3 regions of the Bacillus smithii genome follow, and region 1 is predicted to be linked to each of the others. Evidence: a T-box and tRNA genes for the amino acid it is inferred to sense, from the RefSeq annotation. Region 1 holds a T-box; the other regions hold tRNA genes.

Evidence for each region. A T-box is a leader RNA that pairs with one kind of tRNA and senses whether it is charged. The one in region 1 lies ahead of pheS (phenylalanine--tRNA ligase subunit alpha), so its partner is inferred to be a tRNA-Phe.
Region 2: it encodes a tRNA-Phe, which carries the amino acid that the T-box ahead of pheS (phenylalanine--tRNA ligase subunit alpha) is inferred to sense. The anticodon was not compared.
Region 3: it encodes a tRNA-Phe, which carries the amino acid that the T-box ahead of pheS (phenylalanine--tRNA ligase subunit alpha) is inferred to sense. The anticodon was not compared.

What each region holds. Positions count from the first base shown of each region.
Region 1 is NZ_CP012024.1:2,467,590-2,473,618, reverse strand. It holds gene infC (translation initiation factor IF-3) at 1-66, shown strand, start outside; gene rpmI (50S ribosomal protein L35) at 90-290, shown strand; gene rplT (50S ribosomal protein L20) at 322-681, shown strand; gene BSM4216_RS11575 (dUTP diphosphatase) at 895-1,386, shown strand; gene BSM4216_RS11570 (M42 family metallopeptidase) at 1,461-2,546, shown strand; gene sspI (small acid-soluble spore protein SspI) at 2,808-3,014, opposite strand; gene BSM4216_RS11560 (TrmH family RNA methyltransferase) at 3,280-4,050, shown strand; T-box leader at 4,189-4,429, shown strand; gene pheS (phenylalanine--tRNA ligase subunit alpha) at 4,483-5,523, shown strand; gene pheT (phenylalanine--tRNA ligase subunit beta) at 5,623-6,029, shown strand, end outside.
Region 2 is NZ_CP012024.1:2,634,249-2,640,277, forward strand. It holds gene glgB (1,4-alpha-glucan branching enzyme) at 1-1,749, opposite strand, end outside; tRNA gene BSM4216_RS12315 (tRNA-Glu) at 2,106-2,177, opposite strand; tRNA gene BSM4216_RS12320 (tRNA-Ser) at 2,191-2,283, opposite strand; tRNA gene BSM4216_RS12325 (tRNA-Asn) at 2,298-2,369, opposite strand; tRNA gene BSM4216_RS12330 (tRNA-Ile) at 2,376-2,449, opposite strand; tRNA gene BSM4216_RS12335 (tRNA-Gly) at 2,463-2,536, opposite strand; tRNA gene BSM4216_RS12340 (tRNA-His) at 2,548-2,623, opposite strand; tRNA gene BSM4216_RS12345 (tRNA-Phe) at 2,657-2,732, opposite strand; tRNA gene BSM4216_RS12350 (tRNA-Met) at 2,764-2,837, opposite strand; tRNA gene BSM4216_RS12355 (tRNA-Ser) at 2,858-2,950, opposite strand; tRNA gene BSM4216_RS12360 (tRNA-Ile) at 2,960-3,036, opposite strand; tRNA gene BSM4216_RS12365 (tRNA-Met) at 3,043-3,116, opposite strand; tRNA gene BSM4216_RS12370 (tRNA-Ala) at 3,139-3,214, opposite strand; tRNA gene BSM4216_RS12375 (tRNA-Pro) at 3,231-3,304, opposite strand; tRNA gene BSM4216_RS12380 (tRNA-Arg) at 3,307-3,383, opposite strand; tRNA gene BSM4216_RS12385 (tRNA-Leu) at 3,391-3,476, opposite strand; tRNA gene BSM4216_RS12390 (tRNA-Gly) at 3,484-3,558, opposite strand; tRNA gene BSM4216_RS12395 (tRNA-Leu) at 3,568-3,649, opposite strand; tRNA gene BSM4216_RS12400 (tRNA-Lys) at 3,656-3,728, opposite strand; tRNA gene BSM4216_RS12405 (tRNA-Thr) at 3,850-3,925, opposite strand; tRNA gene BSM4216_RS12410 (tRNA-Val) at 3,936-4,011, opposite strand; rRNA gene rrf (5S ribosomal RNA) at 4,018-4,133, opposite strand; rRNA gene BSM4216_RS12420 (23S ribosomal RNA) at 4,210-6,029, opposite strand, start outside.
Region 3 is NZ_CP012024.1:740,024-746,052, reverse strand. It holds gene BSM4216_RS03530 (LysR family transcriptional regulator) at 1-178, opposite strand, end outside; tRNA gene BSM4216_RS03525 (tRNA-Leu) at 835-917, opposite strand; tRNA gene BSM4216_RS03520 (tRNA-Cys) at 926-999, opposite strand; tRNA gene BSM4216_RS03515 (tRNA-Gly) at 1,005-1,079, opposite strand; tRNA gene BSM4216_RS03510 (tRNA-Gln) at 1,083-1,154, opposite strand; tRNA gene BSM4216_RS03505 (tRNA-His) at 1,171-1,246, opposite strand; tRNA gene BSM4216_RS03500 (tRNA-Trp) at 1,257-1,330, opposite strand; tRNA gene BSM4216_RS03495 (tRNA-Tyr) at 1,336-1,420, opposite strand; tRNA gene BSM4216_RS03490 (tRNA-Thr) at 1,426-1,498, opposite strand; tRNA gene BSM4216_RS03485 (tRNA-Phe) at 1,503-1,578, opposite strand; tRNA gene BSM4216_RS03480 (tRNA-Asp) at 1,589-1,664, opposite strand; tRNA gene BSM4216_RS03475 (tRNA-Met) at 1,724-1,797, opposite strand; tRNA gene BSM4216_RS03470 (tRNA-Val) at 1,808-1,883, opposite strand; tRNA gene BSM4216_RS03465 (tRNA-Glu) at 1,892-1,963, opposite strand; tRNA gene BSM4216_RS03460 (tRNA-Ser) at 1,973-2,064, opposite strand; tRNA gene BSM4216_RS03455 (tRNA-Asn) at 2,068-2,142, opposite strand; rRNA gene rrf (5S ribosomal RNA) at 2,151-2,266, opposite strand; rRNA gene BSM4216_RS03445 (23S ribosomal RNA) at 2,413-5,345, opposite strand; rRNA gene BSM4216_RS03440 (16S ribosomal RNA) at 5,606-6,029, opposite strand, start outside.

The DNA.
Region 1 (6,029 bases):
GAAACTAAGCCGAAAATGGACGGCAGAAGCATGTTTATTGTTCTGGCGCCAAAATCTGAAAAGTAACAACTTGATAGGAGGAATTCACAATGCCAAAAATGAAAACTCACCGCGGCGCTGCAAAGCGTTTCAAAAAGACTGGTTCTGGGAAATTAAAACGTTCTCATGCTTACACTAGCCACTTATTTGCAAATAAATCTACGAAACAAAAACGGAAACTTCGCAAATCTGCTATTGTATCAAGCGGAGATTTTAAACGGATTCGTCATATGCTTGACAACCTTAAATAAGATTGACAAGAATTTTTAGGAGGGAAATAATATGGCACGCGTAAAAGGCGGTACAGTAACTCGCAAACGTCGCAAAAAAATTCTAAAACTGGCAAAAGGTTATTATGGTGCAAAGCACACTTTATATAAAGTTGCTAATCAACAAGTAATGAAATCCTATATGTATGCTTACCGGGATCGTCGTCAAAGAAAACGCGACTTCCGTAAGCTATGGATTACGCGTATCAACGCTGCTGCAAGATTGAACGGACTTTCTTACAGCCGTTTAATGCATGGCTTAAAACTTGCCGGCATTGAAGTAAACCGCAAAATGCTAGCTGACCTTGCAGTAAACGATGAAAAAGCATTTGCTCAATTAGCGGATACTGCTAAAGCACAACTTCAAAAATAAGAAAAAAACATTCAACACCCATTCTGAAAAAAGAATGGGTGTTTTGTTTATTGTTATTGTTTTTACCGACAAAATGTCGAATGTTGCCCTTAATGAAGCCTTTTTCGTTTGTTCTATGGATAGAAGACAATCTTTCCGCTTGGAAACGAAAATGCTGCCAGACTCACTTCTTTGATATAATGGCGAAGAAGAGAAAAAGAAAGGGGTCAGACGATGAACCTGTCAAAATTATATGACATGCAAAGAGCTCTGGACGAATACATTGAACAAGAAAATCATGTCGCGAATGAAAACTTGCTCAGCCACAAACTGCTTGCCCTTTTAGTCGAATTGGGAGAGCTTGCAAATGAGACGAGATGTTTTAAATTTTGGAGCAAAAAAGGGCCGAGTGAAAAAGAGATCATTTTAGAAGAATATGTAGACGGGATTCATTTTCTGCTATCGATCGGCTTGGAGCTCAAGTTTGATTCTTTTACACAAATCAAGGATCCCACTTCTACTTCCAATGATTTAACGGACCAATTTCTGGCAGTTTACGAAGCTTTCCATCATCTGAAAAAGGAAAAAACATTGTCTTCTTATGAAAAAGCGTGGGAGGAATACGTTCTGTTGGCAAACATGTTAGGCTTTTCAACAGAAGATATAGAACGTGCATACATTGAGAAAAATGAAGTAAATTATAAAAGGCAGCGCGAAGGATATTAGGTAAAAGTTTTGTATTGTTTTCCATTTTTCTATATAACTTAAAGAATAAAGCTTATGAAAAAGGAGGGCGTCTCATGCCGAAATTGGATGAAACGTTAATTATGCTAAAAGAGCTGACTGACGCGAAAGGGATCCCGGGAAATGAACGGGAAGTACGCGAAGTCATGAGAAAATACATAGAGCCATTATCGGATGAAATTACCACTGATCATCTTGGAAGCTTAATTGCGAAAAAAGTGGGAAACGAGAAAGGCCCTAAAATTATGGTTGCGGGCCACTTAGATGAAGTCGGTTTTATGGTGACGCAAATTGACGAGAAAGGTTTTTTGCGCTTTCAAACAGTCGGTGGCTGGTGGTCCCAAGTCATGCTTGCCCAACGGGTGACGGTAGTGACAAATAAAGGCGACATTACCGGCATTATCGGGTCCAAACCGCCGCATATTTTATCGCCGGAAGCGAGGAAAAAACCGGTCGAAATCAAAGACATGTTTATTGATATTGGCGCCTCAAGCCGCGAAGAAGCAATGGAGTGGGGGGTTCGCCCCGGAGATATGGTGGTTCCTTATTTTGAATTCACCGTGATGAACAATGAAAAAATGCTTCTTGCCAAAGCTTGGGATAATCGCATCGGCCTTGCCATTGCCATAGGAGTGCTAAAATATTTAAAAGATAAAAAACATGAAAATATCGTGTATGGAGTAGGTACGGTACAAGAAGAAGTAGGTTTGCGCGGTGCGAAAACAGCCGCTCAAAAAATCCAGCCCGATATTGCTTTCGGTGTTGATGTCGGCATTGCCGGAGACACTCCGGGCGTTTCGGAAAAAGAAGCACAAAGCAAAATGGGAAAAGGACCGCAAATCATTTTATACGATGCTTCCATGGTCTCCCATAAAGGATTGCGCGATTTTGTCACCAATGTAGCAGATGAATTAAATATCCCTTATCAATTTGATGCCATTGCCGGCGGCGGCACCGATTCCGGATCGATTCATCTTACCGGACAAGGAGTACCGACGTTATCGGTTACGATCGCGACCCGTTATATTCATTCCCATGCCGCGCTTCTGCATCGAGATGATTATGAAAATGCTGTGAAGTTGATTGGAGAAGTGATTCTTCGTCTCGACCGCGAGGCTGTCAATAAAATCACATTTGATTAATCTTTTTATCAATTTGACAGAAAATGATCGTATAAGTGGCAAAACAGCCACCTTTCTGCTAGAAAGGTGGCTGCTTTCATCATGAAATAAGCGATGAAAGGATAAGACGATTCAGATTCAATTGGAAGCCAAGCATGAACACAAAAGAAGAATGTTTAAGTTCCAATGAAAATGAGCGAGTAATATAGTGAGATGGATCCCTGGGAATGATTGGCGATCATGAGCCATAAGGAAAATCCCGTAAAGTTTTTTTGCTTTGTTTTATTTCAGTCCCGCGGATAAAGTATCGAGCATCATCTGCTTTTCTTTTTCACTGGCGTTTTTCCAAATGACTTCAAATAGTACACCGAGTCCGGGGAGCATTTTTTCCTCTCCGCTTTGAATGGCATCCACGATGGTATCTTCCAACTGATCAGGCGTATTGCCGGAAACATTATGAAGGATGGCCTTTCGCAAATCCAAATTCATGCATTTCCTCTCCTTTCACATACTTTCATGTCTATTTTCCCCTTCATTGCTTAGGCTATGTAAGAAAAATAAATCATTCTGCCAAAAGCCCATTTGAAAGGTAAGTTCCTTTTCATTTGATTATAGGAAAAGAAGGGAGTCCTCTCTTTTCAAAGCGGTTGATTGGCAAAAATCATATCTAGCTGATCGTGGATCAATGCGCGGCGTCGCGGACATTATGCTATAATGATGTAATTGAATTCTATGGTCGAAAGGTGAGAAAAAAGTGAAAGTGATCCAATCCGTTAAAAATCCACAAGTCAAGCAGTGGAGGAAGCTGGCGACGAGAAAAGAACGAGATAAAACCGGGCGATATATGATGGAAGGATTCCATTTAGTTGAAGAGGCACTTTCCTATAAAAATGAGATAGAAGAAATCATTATGGAGGAAAACATTGTTTTGCCTGCAAAATGGAATATGGACGGTATTCCGATCACGATTGTGACAGCAGAAGTGGCGAAATCTCTGGCTGAGACGGAAACGACGCAAGGGATTTTTGCCGTTTGCAAAAAACGGGATTCAAAAAACGCTCTTGAACAAGGTACGACCTTTTTGCTGATTGACCGTGTTCAAGATCCCGGAAATATCGGGACGATGATACGGACAGCGGACGCAGCGGGAATCGATGCGGTCGTACTAGGAAAAGGAAGCGCCGATCCCTATAATCCGAAGGTATTAAGAGCTGCCCAAGGAAGCCATTTTCATGTCGACATCGTACAGTCACCTTTAGAAGAAGCGATCAGCTTGATTCAAAAAAAGGGTGTATCTGTTTATGGGACGACTTTGCAAAATGCAGAAAATTATCGGGATATCCAGCCTTCTAAAGGATTTGCTGTATTGGTCGGCAACGAAGGCAGCGGCGTTTCGCAAGAGTTATTATCATTAACCGATCACAATGTATATGTACCGATTTACGGGAAAAGTGAATCGCTAAACGTAGCAGTTGCAGCCGGCATTTTGCTGTATCACTTTCTGGATTCGACAAAAGGGGTTTGAAATTGCCAATGAAATTGCTATAATGATACCTATAATACGAACTTAGCCTAAATGGGCGGAGAGAAAATAACGCTTTTTTGAGAGACGAATCCTTTTAAAGGACTTCATTCAGAAGAAACCAATCAAATTTAAATAGGGTTAAAGACAATGACAGAGAAAAGTAGTTTGCTTCCTTCCATTCAGGGAGAAAATGCCGTGACTGAAAGCATTTTTATGTGAAGAGCAAACGAAGTTCACCTCTCGAGTCGGCGTTTGGACCATTTCCGAGGAAATGTAAAGACGCCCCGGTTCAATAGCCGTTATTTGTATGAAGAGAGTATGCCGCGAACGGTTCGGCATGCTAAAAAGGGTGGTACCGCGATCCAACCTCGTCCCTTTCCTTTGGGGCGAGGTTTTCGTTTGGAAAAATAATGTAAAAGGAGGAGCATGACAGTGGAGCAGAAGTTAAAAGAATTGGCTCAAGAAGCGTTGTCAAAAGTGGCAAGTGCTCAAGACTTAAAAGAATTAAATGACATTCGTGTCAGCTATTTAGGTAAAAAAGGCCCCATTACAGAGGTTTTGCGTGGAATGGGGAAGCTGTCTGCAGAAGAACGTCCAAAAATCGGGGCTTTGGCCAACCAAGTGAGGGCTGAAATTGCCGAGCAAATCGAGAAAAAGCAAAAACAGCTGGAAGAAGCGGCCATAGAAAAGCAATTAAAAGAAGAAGCGATCGATGTTACATTGCCGGGACGTCCTGTCAAAAACGGCAATGCCCATCCATTGACCAAAATAATAGAAGAAATAGAAGATTTGTTTATCAGCATGGGGTATCAAGTAGCGGAAGGACAAGAAGTGGAAACAGACTACTATAACTTTGAAGCGCTTAATTTGCCGAAGGATCACCCAGCCCGCGATATGCAGGATTCGTTTTATATAACGGAGGAAATTTTGCTTCGCACGCATACTTCCCCTATTCAAGCACGGACAATGGAAAAACACAAAGGAAAAGGCCCGGTTAAAATTATTTGTCCAGGAAAAGTTTACCGCCGCGATAACGACGATGCGACTCATTCTCATCAATTTACTCAAATTGAAGGTCTTGTGGTCGATGAAAACATACGCATGAGTGATTTAAAAGGAACGCTTGAAGTGTTTGCTAAACGGTTTTTCGGCGAGGATCGGGAAATTCGTTTGCGTCCGAGCTTTTTCCCGTTTACCGAACCTTCGGTGGAAATGGATATTTCCTGTAAAATTTGCCATGGCAAAGGATGCAGCGTATGTAAAGGCACTGGATGGATTGAAATATTAGGAGCCGGTATGGTTCACCCGAATGTGTTGGAAATGGCCGGTTTCGATTCGAAAAAATATACGGGCTTTGCTTTCGGAATGGGTCCGGAAAGAATTGCTATGCTTAAATACGGAATAGATGATATTCGTCATTTCTATACGAACGATATTCGCTTTTTAAAACAATTTTCCATCCACGAATCTTAACGCAAGGTGCTGTTGCTTTAAAAGCACTTGTACATAAACGGATAACGATTGCCTGTAAAAAGGCAACATGGTTCATTGAGAAAAGGAGGTATTCTGAATATGTTGGTTTCACTGAAATGGCTTCAAGATTACGTGGATCTTTCGGGAATTTCCGCGAAGGATCTGGCGGAAAAAATAACCCGATCCGGCATTGAGGTAGAAAGCGTGGAAATACCGGGAGAACATATTAAAAATGTAGTGATCGGCCATGTATTAAAATGCGAAAAACACCCGGCTGCCGACAAATTGAACAAATGTTTGGTAGATATCGGTGAAGGAGAACCGGTTCAAATTATTTGCGGTGCACCGAATGTAGCTGCAGGCCAAAAAGTGGCAGTAGCCAAACCAGGTGCTCGCCTTCCGGGAGGCATAAAAATTAAAAAGGCCAAACTGCGCGGCGAAGAATCGAACGGCATGATTTGTTCTCTACAAGAACTCGGTATTGAAGGAAAATTGGTGCCAAAAGA
Region 2 (6,029 bases), 170 kb from region 1:
CCTTCCTGAGCCGCCAAACTCCTCACTATCGCTGTTCAAAATCTCTTTATAGGTTCCCAAAAAGGGCACTCCTACCTTATATTTCTCGTACACAAACTCTCTGAAATTGCAAATCACGATAAGTAGATTCCCATCTTTGTCTTTCCGTATAAATGAAAAGATGCTTTGGCTGTAATTATGAACATCAATCCATTCAAATCCTTCAGAGGAATGATCTAGTTGAAAAAGAGGAGTCTCTTTTTTATATAAGGAGAGCAGTGTTTTCGAGAAATGTTGGAATTTCGCATGAAGCTCATATTGACTCAAATGCCAATCTAACTGTTCCCGATCTTTCCATTCGGAAAATGGGGCCAGCTCAGTGCCCATAAACAACAGTTTTTTCCCAGGATGAGCCGCCATATACCCTATTAACAGGCGAAGCTGGGCAAACTTTTGCCAATAGTCTCCGGGCATTTTATCCAACAGTGATTTCTTGCCGTGCACAACTTCATCATGGGAGAAAGGCAAAATGAAATTTTCAGAAAAAGCGTAAATCAAAGAAAAACTAATAAGAGAATGATAATGAGAACGTTCCTCAAATCCTAATTCCATGTAGGTAAGAACATCATTCATCCATCCCATATTCCATTTGTAATTAAATCCAAGACCACCGCAATAAACAGGAGAAGTAACAAGAGGAAAGTCCGTAGAATCTTCTGCAATCATCAGCGTATTTTCATCATACTGAAAGACCGATTCATTCAGCTTTTTCAAAAATTCAACTCCAAAAGAATTCAACTGATTTTCATGGCGGTTTGGCCAATAGAGAAGGTTCGCAACGGCATCGATCCTAAAACCATCTATATGATAAATATCTAGCCAAAATAACGCATTGGAAATTAAAAAACTGTGAACTTCCTTTTTAGCTAAGTCGAAATTAGCTGTTCCCCATACATAATTTTCCCTATCCCATTCATGTTCGTATTCATATAAAAAACTCCCGTCAAATTTTGACAGACCATGAGCGTCCTTGCAAAAATGACCTGGGACCCAATCTAAAATAACCCCTAATCCGTGTTGATGGCAGCAATCTACAAAATACATAAAATCATGCGGGGTTCCGTATCGGCTTGTCACGGCGTAGTAGCCCGTTGTTTGATATCCCCAAGATAGATCAAATGGATGCTCGGTTATCGGCATTATTTCAATATGAGTAAATCCTTGTTCTTTTACATACGGAATTAAAGTTTCCGCTAATTCCTTGTAAGAATAAAAATCACCGTTTTCTTTCTTTCGCCACGTTCCAAGGTGAACCTCATATATGAACATGGGCTCGTCATATAATCTCTTTTTTTCTTTTTCCAACAGCCATGATTCATCATGCCACTTATAGTCGTTCAACGAATAAATAATCCCTGCGGTTCTCGGACGCTTTTCCGTATAAAAAGCATATGGATCGGTTTTCAAAAAACGTTCTCCGTCCCGGGTCGTTATTTCATATTTATATAGCTCTCCTTCCAAATTTCCGTTCACTGACAGGAACCATATACCATCCGGACCGGTACGCTCCAAACGGTATCCCTCACCATTCCATCCATTAAAAGTACCCATCAGCCTTACTTCCACTGCATTTGGGGCCCAAATACAAAATTCTGTCGTTTCCTTACCATGGCGTTTTCGGATGTGTGCACCAAAAAGACCGTAACAATGAAAATGTTTTCCTTCATGAAATAAATAATGATCCATATCCGTAGGGGCAGATGCAGACATAAAAGTATCCCCTCCTCCAATTAGTGTCATGATTAAATTCTGCTGTTAGAGAGAGAACTCCTTTTATAACTTTTCACTGTTTTCTGACAAAATCCAAACCATTTCACCACGGGAAAATGTTGTCTAGCATGTAAGGGCTTCTAATGATACAGGCGTCAAAGAGGGAAAGACTTCATTTTAACAGTACATCTTATAGTCTTTATATCTTCCATATGGGAGCATTTATGTGCTTAACAGATATATGGAGGTTCAAACTCATATGAACATAAAAAAACCGCAGTGGCTTTAACACTGCGGCTAAAAACGAATAGGAGATAAGACAAAAAAATCGGCAACATGCTGCCGATTTTTCAGAGTGACCCGTACGGGATTCGAACCCGTGTTACCGCCGTGAAAGGGCGGTGTCTTAACCACTTGACCAACGGGCCATATTCATATAAATGGTGGAGAAGGCGGGATTCGAACCCGCGCGCCGCATATTTGCGACCTAACGGTTTAGCAAACCGTCCTCTTCAGCCACTTGAGTACTTCTCCTTATACAAAAATGACTCCGCAGGTAGGATTCGAACCTACGACCGATCGGTTAACAGCCGATTGCTCTACCACTGAGCTACTGCGGAACAAAATGGGCCTGAATGGACTTGAACCATCGACCTCACGCTTATCAGGCGTGCGCTCTAACCAGCTGAGCTACAGGCCCATGCTGAACGAATTGGAGCGGGTGATGGGAATCGAACCCACGACATCAGCTTGGAAGGCTGAGGTTTTACCACTAAACTACACCCGCGAACACTGCAATGGGGCGACTAGTGGGAATCGAACCCACGAATGTCGGAGCCACAATCCGATGCGTTAACCACTTCGCCATAGCCGCCATAAACATTACATGAGAATCAATGGGCAAAAATGGTGGCTCGGGACGGAATCGAACCGCCGACACAAGGATTTTCAGTCCTTTGCTCTACCGACTGAGCTACCGAGCCAAAATATTTAAATTCTAAGAAGGAAAAGCAATTGCGGGGGCAGGATTTGAACCTGCGACCTTCGGGTTATGAGCCCGACGAGCTACCGAACTGCTCCACCCCGCGACGATAATCATCATTCAGAATGGCGGAGGAGGAGGGATTCGAACCCCCGCGCGGTGTAACCCGCCTGTCGGTTTTCAAGACCGATCCCTTCAGCCAGACTTGGGTACTCCTCCACGAATGAATGGTGGACCTTGTAGGACTCGAACCTACGACCGGACGGTTATGAGCCGTCTGCTCTAACCAGCTGAGCTAAAGGTCCTTTAAATGGCGGTGGAGGGGATCGAACCCCCGACCTCACGGGTATGAACCGTACGCTCTAGCCAGCTGAGCTACACCGCCATATGTCATATAAACTTGTAATTGGTGGAGCCTAGCGGGATCGAACCGCTGACCTCCTGCGTGCAAAGCAGGCGCTCTCCCAGCTGAGCTAAGGCCCCATTACTTTTATTTCAATCGGGAAGACAGGATTCGAACCTGCGACCCCATGGTCCCAAACCATGTGCTCTACCAAGCTGAGCTACTTCCCGTATGGCGCGCCCAAGAGGAGTCGAACCCCTAACCTTCTGATCCGTAGTCAGACGCTCTATCCAATTGAGCTATGGGCGCAAATGAATGCCGAGGGCCGGACTCGAACCGGCACGGTGGTCACCCACCGCAGGATTTTAAGTCCTGTGCGTCTGCCAATTCCGCCACCCCGGCATGATAATGGAGCGGAAGACGGGACTCGAACCCGCGACCCCCACCTTGGCAAGGTGGTGTTCTACCACTGAACTACTTCCGCATTTACATGTGCGGGTGAAGGGACTCGAACCCCCACGCCTTGCGGCGCCAGACCCTGATTCTGGTGCGTCTGCCAATTCCGCCACACCCGCATAAAGTGAGCCATGGAGGATTCGAACCTCCGACCCTCTGATTAAAAGTCAGATGCTCTACCGACTGAGCTAATGGCTCATAACAAATTTGAATGGTCAATTGCTGTATTTAGGAATCTGGATCATCTGATTGGGTGGTAAACCCGACACGTTTCTCAAATATTATTATTTTCCGATTGATCTAGCGATCCAAATCAAAATGGTGCCGGCTGTAGGACTTGAACCCACAACCTACTGATTACAAGTCAGTTGCTCTACCAATTGAGCTAAGCCGGCTCGTTATGTATGGTGGAGGTTGACGGGATCGAACCGCCGACCCCTTGCTTGTAAGGCAAGTGCTCTCCCAGCTGAGCTAAACCTCCATCATCGCCTGGCAGCGTCCTACTCTCGCAAGGGGAATCCCCTCACTACCATCGGCGCTGAAGAGCTTAACTTCCGTGTTCGGGATGGGAACGGGTGTGACCTCTTCGCCATCGCCACCAGACGGTATGTAGTTGTCGGAACGATTGTTCCTTCAAAACTAGATAGAAGAAGCAGTTTCACCGATTTCGCGCTTTCTTTTGGTTAAGTCCTCGATCGATTAGTATCCGTCAGCTCCACGTGTCACCACGCTTCCACCTCGGACCTATCTACCTGATCATCTTTCAGGGATCTTACTTTCCGAAGAAATGGGAAATCTCATCTTGAGGGGGGCTTCATGCTTAGATGCTTTCAGCACTTATCCCTTCCGCACATAGCTACCCAGCGATGCCTCTGGCGAGACAACTGGTACACCAGCGGTGCGTCCATCCCGGTCCTCTCGTACTAAGGACAGCTCCTCTCAAATTTCCTGCGCCCGCGACGGATAGGGACCGAACTGTCTCACGACGTTCTGAACCCAGCTCGCGTACCGCTTTAATGGGCGAACAGCCCAACCCTTGGGACCGACTACAGCCCCAGGATGCGATGAGCCGACATCGAGGTGCCAAACCTCCCCGTCGATGTGGACTCTTGGGGGAGATAAGCCTGTTATCCCCGGGGTAGCTTTTATCCGTTGAGCGATGGCCCTTCCATACGGAACCACCGGATCACTAAGCCCGACTTTCGTCCCTGCTCGACTTGTAGGTCTCGCAGTCAAGCTCCCTTCTGCCTTTGCACTCTGCGAATGATTTCCAACCATTCTGAGGGAACCTTTGGGCGCCTCCGTTACCTTTTAGGAGGCGACCGCCCCAGTCAAACTGCCCACCTGACACTGTCTCCCACCCCGATCAGGGGTGCGGGTTAGAATTTCAGTACAGCCAGGGTAGTATCCCACCGGCGCCTCCACCGAAGCTGGCGCTCCGGTTTCCAAGGCTCCTACCTATCCTGTACAAGCTGTACCAAAATTCAATATCAGGCTGCAGTAAAGCTCCACGGGGTCTTTCCGTCCTGTCGCGGGTAACCTGCATCTTCACAGGTACTATAATTTCACCGAGTCTCTCGTTGAGACAGTGCCCAGATCGTTACGCCTTTCGTGCGGGTCAGAACTTACCTGACAAGGAATTTCGCTACCTTAGGACCGTTATAGTTACGGCCGCCGTTTACTGGGGCTTCGGTTCGCACCTTCAAGCAAAGCTTTAAGCGCTCCCCTTAACCTTCCAGCACCGGGCAGGCGTCAGCCCCTATACTTCGCCTTACGGCTTCGCAGAGACCTGTGTTTTTGCTAAACAGTCGCCTGGGCCTATTCACTGCGGCTTCTCGGGGCTATGCACCCCAAAAAGCACCCCTTCTCCCGAAGTTACGGGGTCATTTTGCCGAGTTCCTTAACGAGAGTTCTCTCGCACACCTTAGGATTCTCTCCTCGCCTACCTGTGTCGGTTTGCGGTACGGGCACCTTTTTCCTCGCTAGAGGCTTTTCTTGGCAGTGTGGAATCAGGAACTTCGGTACTATATTTCCCTCGCCGTCACAGCTTGAGGTTAGTGGCAACGGGATTTGCCTCGCTGCCCCTCTTACTGCTTGGACGCACATCCAGCAGTGCGCTTACCCTATCCTCCTGCGTCCCCCCATCGCTCAAACGGAAAAGAGGTGGTACAGGAATATCAACCTGTTGTCCATCGCCTACGCCTGTCGGCCTCGGCTTAGGTCCCGACTAACCCTGAGAGGACGAGCCTTCCTCAGGAAACCTTAGGCATTCGGTGGAAGGGATTCTCACCCTTCTTTCGCTACTCATACCGGCATTCTCACTTCTAAGCGCTCCACCAGTCCTTCCGGTCTGGCTTCTCTGCCCTTAGAACGCTCTCCTACCGCGGACACCCGAAGGTGTCCACCCGCAGCTTCGGTGATACGTTTAGCCCCGGTACATTTTCGGCGCAGAATCACTCGACCAGTGAGCTATTACGCACTCTTTAAATGGTGGCTGCT
Region 3 (6,029 bases), 1.6 Mb from region 1:
TTTCCGTCAGCTTGATGCCTCTACCCTCCCGTTCAAACAGTTCTGTATCCAATTCTCGTTCCAATGCTTTGATCCGCGCCGTAACCGTTGGCTGTGATAAAAACAAAGCGTTCGCTGCTTTATGAATGCTGTTAAAATGGACGACATACATAAAAGCTTCAATATGATCAATGTTCATCTTCTCCACCCCTTTTTTAATAAAAAATAAAAAGCTCCCGAACATAGATGCATCAGGAGTTATTGAACGTCAATTCTACGGTATTTTGTTTTTTTATTTTAATCATATTATTCCGATTAGTAAAGTATATTTTAAAAAATTCCATAAATAAAGTAAATTCAGTTAATTGAACCGTAAGAGATTCGTGCTTTATTCCAACCTATAAAAGTACCTCCCCCTTTAATACATACGCCTTTGACTCTTTGCTCTTTTTTTTGATTACGAGAACCGATGTTTTGCTGATATCCGTTTCACCAAAAAGCTTAAAATCCTTATCAATTGAGCTTAAAATCTATATTTTAGGAGAAATAAACCTTCATGCGATTACAAAAGCGATTTTTACCGCCTTCTATAATAGAAAAAACAGGCCTTTATCCAACCTGTCATCGAATGAACGTTCAAATTAGGGAATTTCATTTCGTGGCTGAAAAGATTCAACCCCAACATTTAGTATAGAACCGGAATTTTAAGAGACTAAGAAATAAAGCTTTATGTTCACTCATCTAGTCAACTACAAAAAAGGGGGCACTTCGATAAGTGTATTCCAACAATTGACATAGAGCCAAATATAAAAACAAGGGGTTCCACTATGTGGAACCCCTTATCTCTATATTCGATGCCGATGGTGGGAGTCGAACCCACACTCCACAAGGGAACACGATTTTGAGTCGTGCGCGTCTGCCAATTCCGCCACATCGGCTTATTATATGGAGGCGGCAACCGGATTCGAACCGGTGATAAAGGTTTTGCAGACCTCTGCCTTACCACTTGGCTATGCCGCCTTCATTGGAGCGGAAGACGGGACTCGAACCCGCGACCCCCACCTTGGCAAGGTGGTGTTCTACCACTGAACTACTTCCGCGTACTGGGCTAGCTGGATTCGAACCAGCGCATGACGGAGTCAAAGTCCGTTGCCTTACCGCTTGGCTATAGCCCAATGATTCCTTTTAATATGGGGCGACTAGTGGGAATCGAACCCACGAATGTCGGAGCCACAATCCGATGCGTTAACCACTTCGCCATAGCCGCCATTATAATATGGCAGGGGCAGTAGGAATCGAACCCACACCGGAGGTTTTGGAGACCTCTGTTCTACCGTTAAACTATGCCCCTATGAATGGTGGAGGGGGACGGATTCGAACCGCCGAACCCTGAGGGAGCGGATTTACAGTCCGCCGCGTTTAGCCACTTCGCTACCCCTCCACTGATGCCGGCTGTAGGACTTGAACCCACAACCTACTGATTACAAGTCAGTTGCTCTACCAATTGAGCTAAGCCGGCAACATGGTGGCTCGGGACGGAATCGAACCGCCGACACAAGGATTTTCAGTCCTTTGCTCTACCGACTGAGCTACCGAGCCGATGATTTCATGGCGGTCCCGACGGGAATCGAACCCGCGATCTCCTGCGTGACAGGCAGGCGTGATAACCGCTACACTACGGGACCATTGTTTTAAGATATGCTGACACGTTGATTATGTATGAAAGAAATACTATGTCATTCAATTGCGGGGGCAGGATTTGAACCTGCGACCTTCGGGTTATGAGCCCGACGAGCTACCAGACTGCTCCACCCCGCGACGATATAGATGGTGGAGGTTGACGGGATCGAACCGCCGACCCCTTGCTTGTAAGGCAAGTGCTCTCCCAGCTGAGCTAAACCTCCATTGAGGATGACCCGTACGGGATTCGAACCCGTGTTACCGCCGTGAAAGGGCGGTGTCTTAACCACTTGACCAACGGGCCAACTTATAATGGCGGAGAGCAAGGGATTCGAACCCTTGAGACAGCGTTAACCGTCTACACGATTTCCAATCGTGCTCCTTCGACCACTCGGACAGCTCTCCATATGGCTCCGCAGGTAGGATTCGAACCTACGACCGATCGGTTAACAGCCGATTGCTCTACCACTGAGCTACTGCGGAATAATATCGCCTGGCAGCGTCCTACTCTCGCAAGGGGAATCCCCTCACTACCATCGGCGCTGAAGAGCTTAACTTCCGTGTTCGGGATGGGAACGGGTGTGACCTCTTCGCCATCGCCACCAGACGGTCACCATGTATTGTCGGAACGATTGTTCTTTAAATTTCAATAGGAATTTTAAAGAATTTATAGGTCTTTTTATAAAGCGTTATCAAGATATCTTCCTTCAAAACTAGATAGAAGAAGCAGTTTCACCGATTTCGCGCTTTCTTTTGGTTAAGTCCTCGATCGATTAGTATCCGTCAGCTCCACGTGTCACCACGCTTCCACCTCGGACCTATCTACCTGATCATCTTTCAGGGATCTTACTTTCCGAAGAAATGGGAAATCTCATCTTGAGGGGGGCTTCATGCTTAGATGCTTTCAGCACTTATCCCTTCCGCACATAGCTACCCAGCGATGCCTCTGGCGAGACAACTGGTACACCAGCGGTGCGTCCATCCCGGTCCTCTCGTACTAAGGACAGCTCCTCTCAAATTTCCTGCGCCCGCGACGGATAGGGACCGAACTGTCTCACGACGTTCTGAACCCAGCTCGCGTACCGCTTTAATGGGCGAACAGCCCAACCCTTGGGACCGACTACAGCCCCAGGATGCGATGAGCCGACATCGAGGTGCCAAACCTCCCCGTCGATGTGGACTCTTGGGGGAGATAAGCCTGTTATCCCCGGGGTAGCTTTTATCCGTTGAGCGATGGCCCTTCCATACGGAACCACCGGATCACTAAGCCCGACTTTCGTCCCTGCTCGACTTGTAGGTCTCGCAGTCAAGCTCCCTTCTGCCTTTGCACTCTGCGAATGATTTCCAACCATTCTGAGGGAACCTTTGGGCGCCTCCGTTACCTTTTAGGAGGCGACCGCCCCAGTCAAACTGCCCACCTGACACTGTCTCCCACCCCGATCAGGGGTGCGGGTTAGAATTTCAGTACAGCCAGGGTAGTATCCCACCGGCGCCTCCACCGAAGCTGGCGCTCCGGTTTCCAAGGCTCCTACCTATCCTGTACAAGCTGTACCAAAATTCAATATCAGGCTGCAGTAAAGCTCCACGGGGTCTTTCCGTCCTGTCGCGGGTAACCTGCATCTTCACAGGTACTATAATTTCACCGAGTCTCTCGTTGAGACAGTGCCCAGATCGTTACGCCTTTCGTGCGGGTCAGAACTTACCTGACAAGGAATTTCGCTACCTTAGGACCGTTATAGTTACGGCCGCCGTTTACTGGGGCTTCGGTTCGCACCTTCAAGCAAAGCTTTAAGCGCTCCCCTTAACCTTCCAGCACCGGGCAGGCGTCAGCCCCTATACTTCGCCTTACGGCTTCGCAGAGACCTGTGTTTTTGCTAAACAGTCGCCTGGGCCTATTCACTGCGGCTTCTCGGGGCTATGCACCCCAAAAAGCACCCCTTCTCCCGAAGTTACGGGGTCATTTTGCCGAGTTCCTTAACGAGAGTTCTCTCGCACACCTTAGGATTCTCTCCTCGCCTACCTGTGTCGGTTTGCGGTACGGGCACCTTTTTCCTCGCTAGAGGCTTTTCTTGGCAGTGTGGAATCAGGAACTTCGGTACTATATTTCCCTCGCCGTCACAGCTTGAGGTTAGTGGCAACGGGATTTGCCTCGCTGCCCCTCTTACTGCTTGGACGCACATCCAGCAGTGCGCTTACCCTATCCTCCTGCGTCCCCCCATCGCTCAAACGGAAAAGAGGTGGTACAGGAATATCAACCTGTTGTCCATCGCCTACGCCTGTCGGCCTCGGCTTAGGTCCCGACTAACCCTGAGAGGACGAGCCTTCCTCAGGAAACCTTAGGCATTCGGTGGAAGGGATTCTCACCCTTCTTTCGCTACTCATACCGGCATTCTCACTTCTAAGCGCTCCACCAGTCCTTCCGGTCTGGCTTCTCTGCCCTTAGAACGCTCTCCTACCGCGGACACCCGAAGGTGTCCACCCGCAGCTTCGGTGATACGTTTAGCCCCGGTACATTTTCGGCGCAGAATCACTCGACCAGTGAGCTATTACGCACTCTTTAAATGGTGGCTGCTTCTAAGCCAACATCCTGGTTGTCTAAGCAATTCCACATCCTTTTCCACTTAACGTATACTTTGGGACCTTAGCTGGCGGTCTGGGCTGTTTCCCTTTTGACCACGGATCTTATCACTCGCAGTCTGACTCCCAAGGATAAGTCGCTGGCATTCGGAGTTTGTCTGAATTCGGTAACCCGATGAGGGCCCCTAGTCCAAACAGTGCTCTACCTCCAAGACTCTTTCCTTGAGGCTAGCCCTAAAGCTATTTCGGAGAGAACCAGCTATCTCCAAGTTCGATTGGAATTTCACCCCTACCCACACCTCATCCCCGCACTTTTCAACGTGCGTGGGTTCGGGCCTCCAGTAAGTGTTACCTCACCTTCACCCTGGACATGGGTAGATCACCTGGTTTCGGGTCTGCGACCCCATACTCATGCGCCCTGTTCAGACTCGCTTTCGCTGCGGCTCCGTCTTTCCGACTTAACCTCGCATGAGATCGCAACTCGCCGGTTCATTCTACAAAAGGCACGCCATCACCCGTAAACGGGCTCTGACTACTTGTAGGCACACGGTTTCAGGTTCTCTTTCACTCCCCTCCCGGGGTGCTTTTCACCTTTCCCTCACGGTACTGGTTCACTATCGGTCACTAGGGAGTATTTAGCCTTGGGAGATGGTCCTCCCAGCTTCCGACGGGATTCCTCGTGTCCCGCCGTACTCAGGATCCACCAGGGAGGGAACGAAGTTTCGACTACAGGGTTGTTACCTTCTCTGACGGGCCTTTCCAGACCTCTTCGTCTACCTCGTTCCTTTGTGACTCCACCATTGGTGTCCTACAACCCCAGAAGGCAAGCCTTCTGGTTTGGGCTGTTCCCGTTTCGCTCGCCGCTACTCAGGGAATCGCTGTTGCTTTCTCTTCCTCCGGGTACTTAGATGTTTCAGTTCCCCGGGTTGCCTTCCTTACCCTATGGATTCAGGCAAGGATGCTGCCCCATTACGGGCAGCGGGTTTCCCCATTCGGAAATCTCCGGATCAACGCTTACGTACAGCTCCCCGGAGCTTTTCGGAGTTAGTCCCGTCCTTCATCGGCTCCTAGTGCCAAGGCATCCACCGTGCGCCCTTTCTAACTTAACCATGTTGGTTTTATCCTAGATGGCGATACTCGGTTTATGCTGCTTCTTTTTTCTATCTAGTTTTCAAGGAACAACTTGGAAGGATGAAATCCTTCAAAACTGAACAAAACGAAAGCGTACAATTGATATCTGTCCAGCTCCGGCTCCTAGGTGCTCGAGGTCACAATCCATCTTGCTGCGGTGGTTGAAATACTACCTCCTCGCAAGCTGTCTTGTGCTTGTCGCACCTGAACAGTCGCCTCTGCTTTTCTTCTTCCTTAGAAAGGAGGTGATCCAGCCGCACCTTCCGATACGGCTACCTTGTTACGACTTCACCCCAATCATCTGCCCCACCTTCGGCGGCTGGCTCCCGTAAGGGTTACCTCACCGACTTCGGGTGTTGCAAACTCTCGTGGTGTGACGGGCGGTGTGTACAAGGCCCGGGAACGTATTCACCGCGGCATGCTGATCCGCGATTACTAGCGATTCCGGCTTCATGCAGGCGAGTTGCAGCCTGCAATCCGAACTGAGAATGGTTTTTTGGGATTAGCTCCACCTCGCGGTTTCGCGACCCTTTGTACCATCCATTGTAGCACGTGTGTAGCCCAGGTCATAAGGGGCATGATGATTTGACGTCATCCCCACCTTCCTCCGGTTTGTCACCGGCAGTCACCTTAGAGTGCCCAACTGAATGCTGGCAACTAAG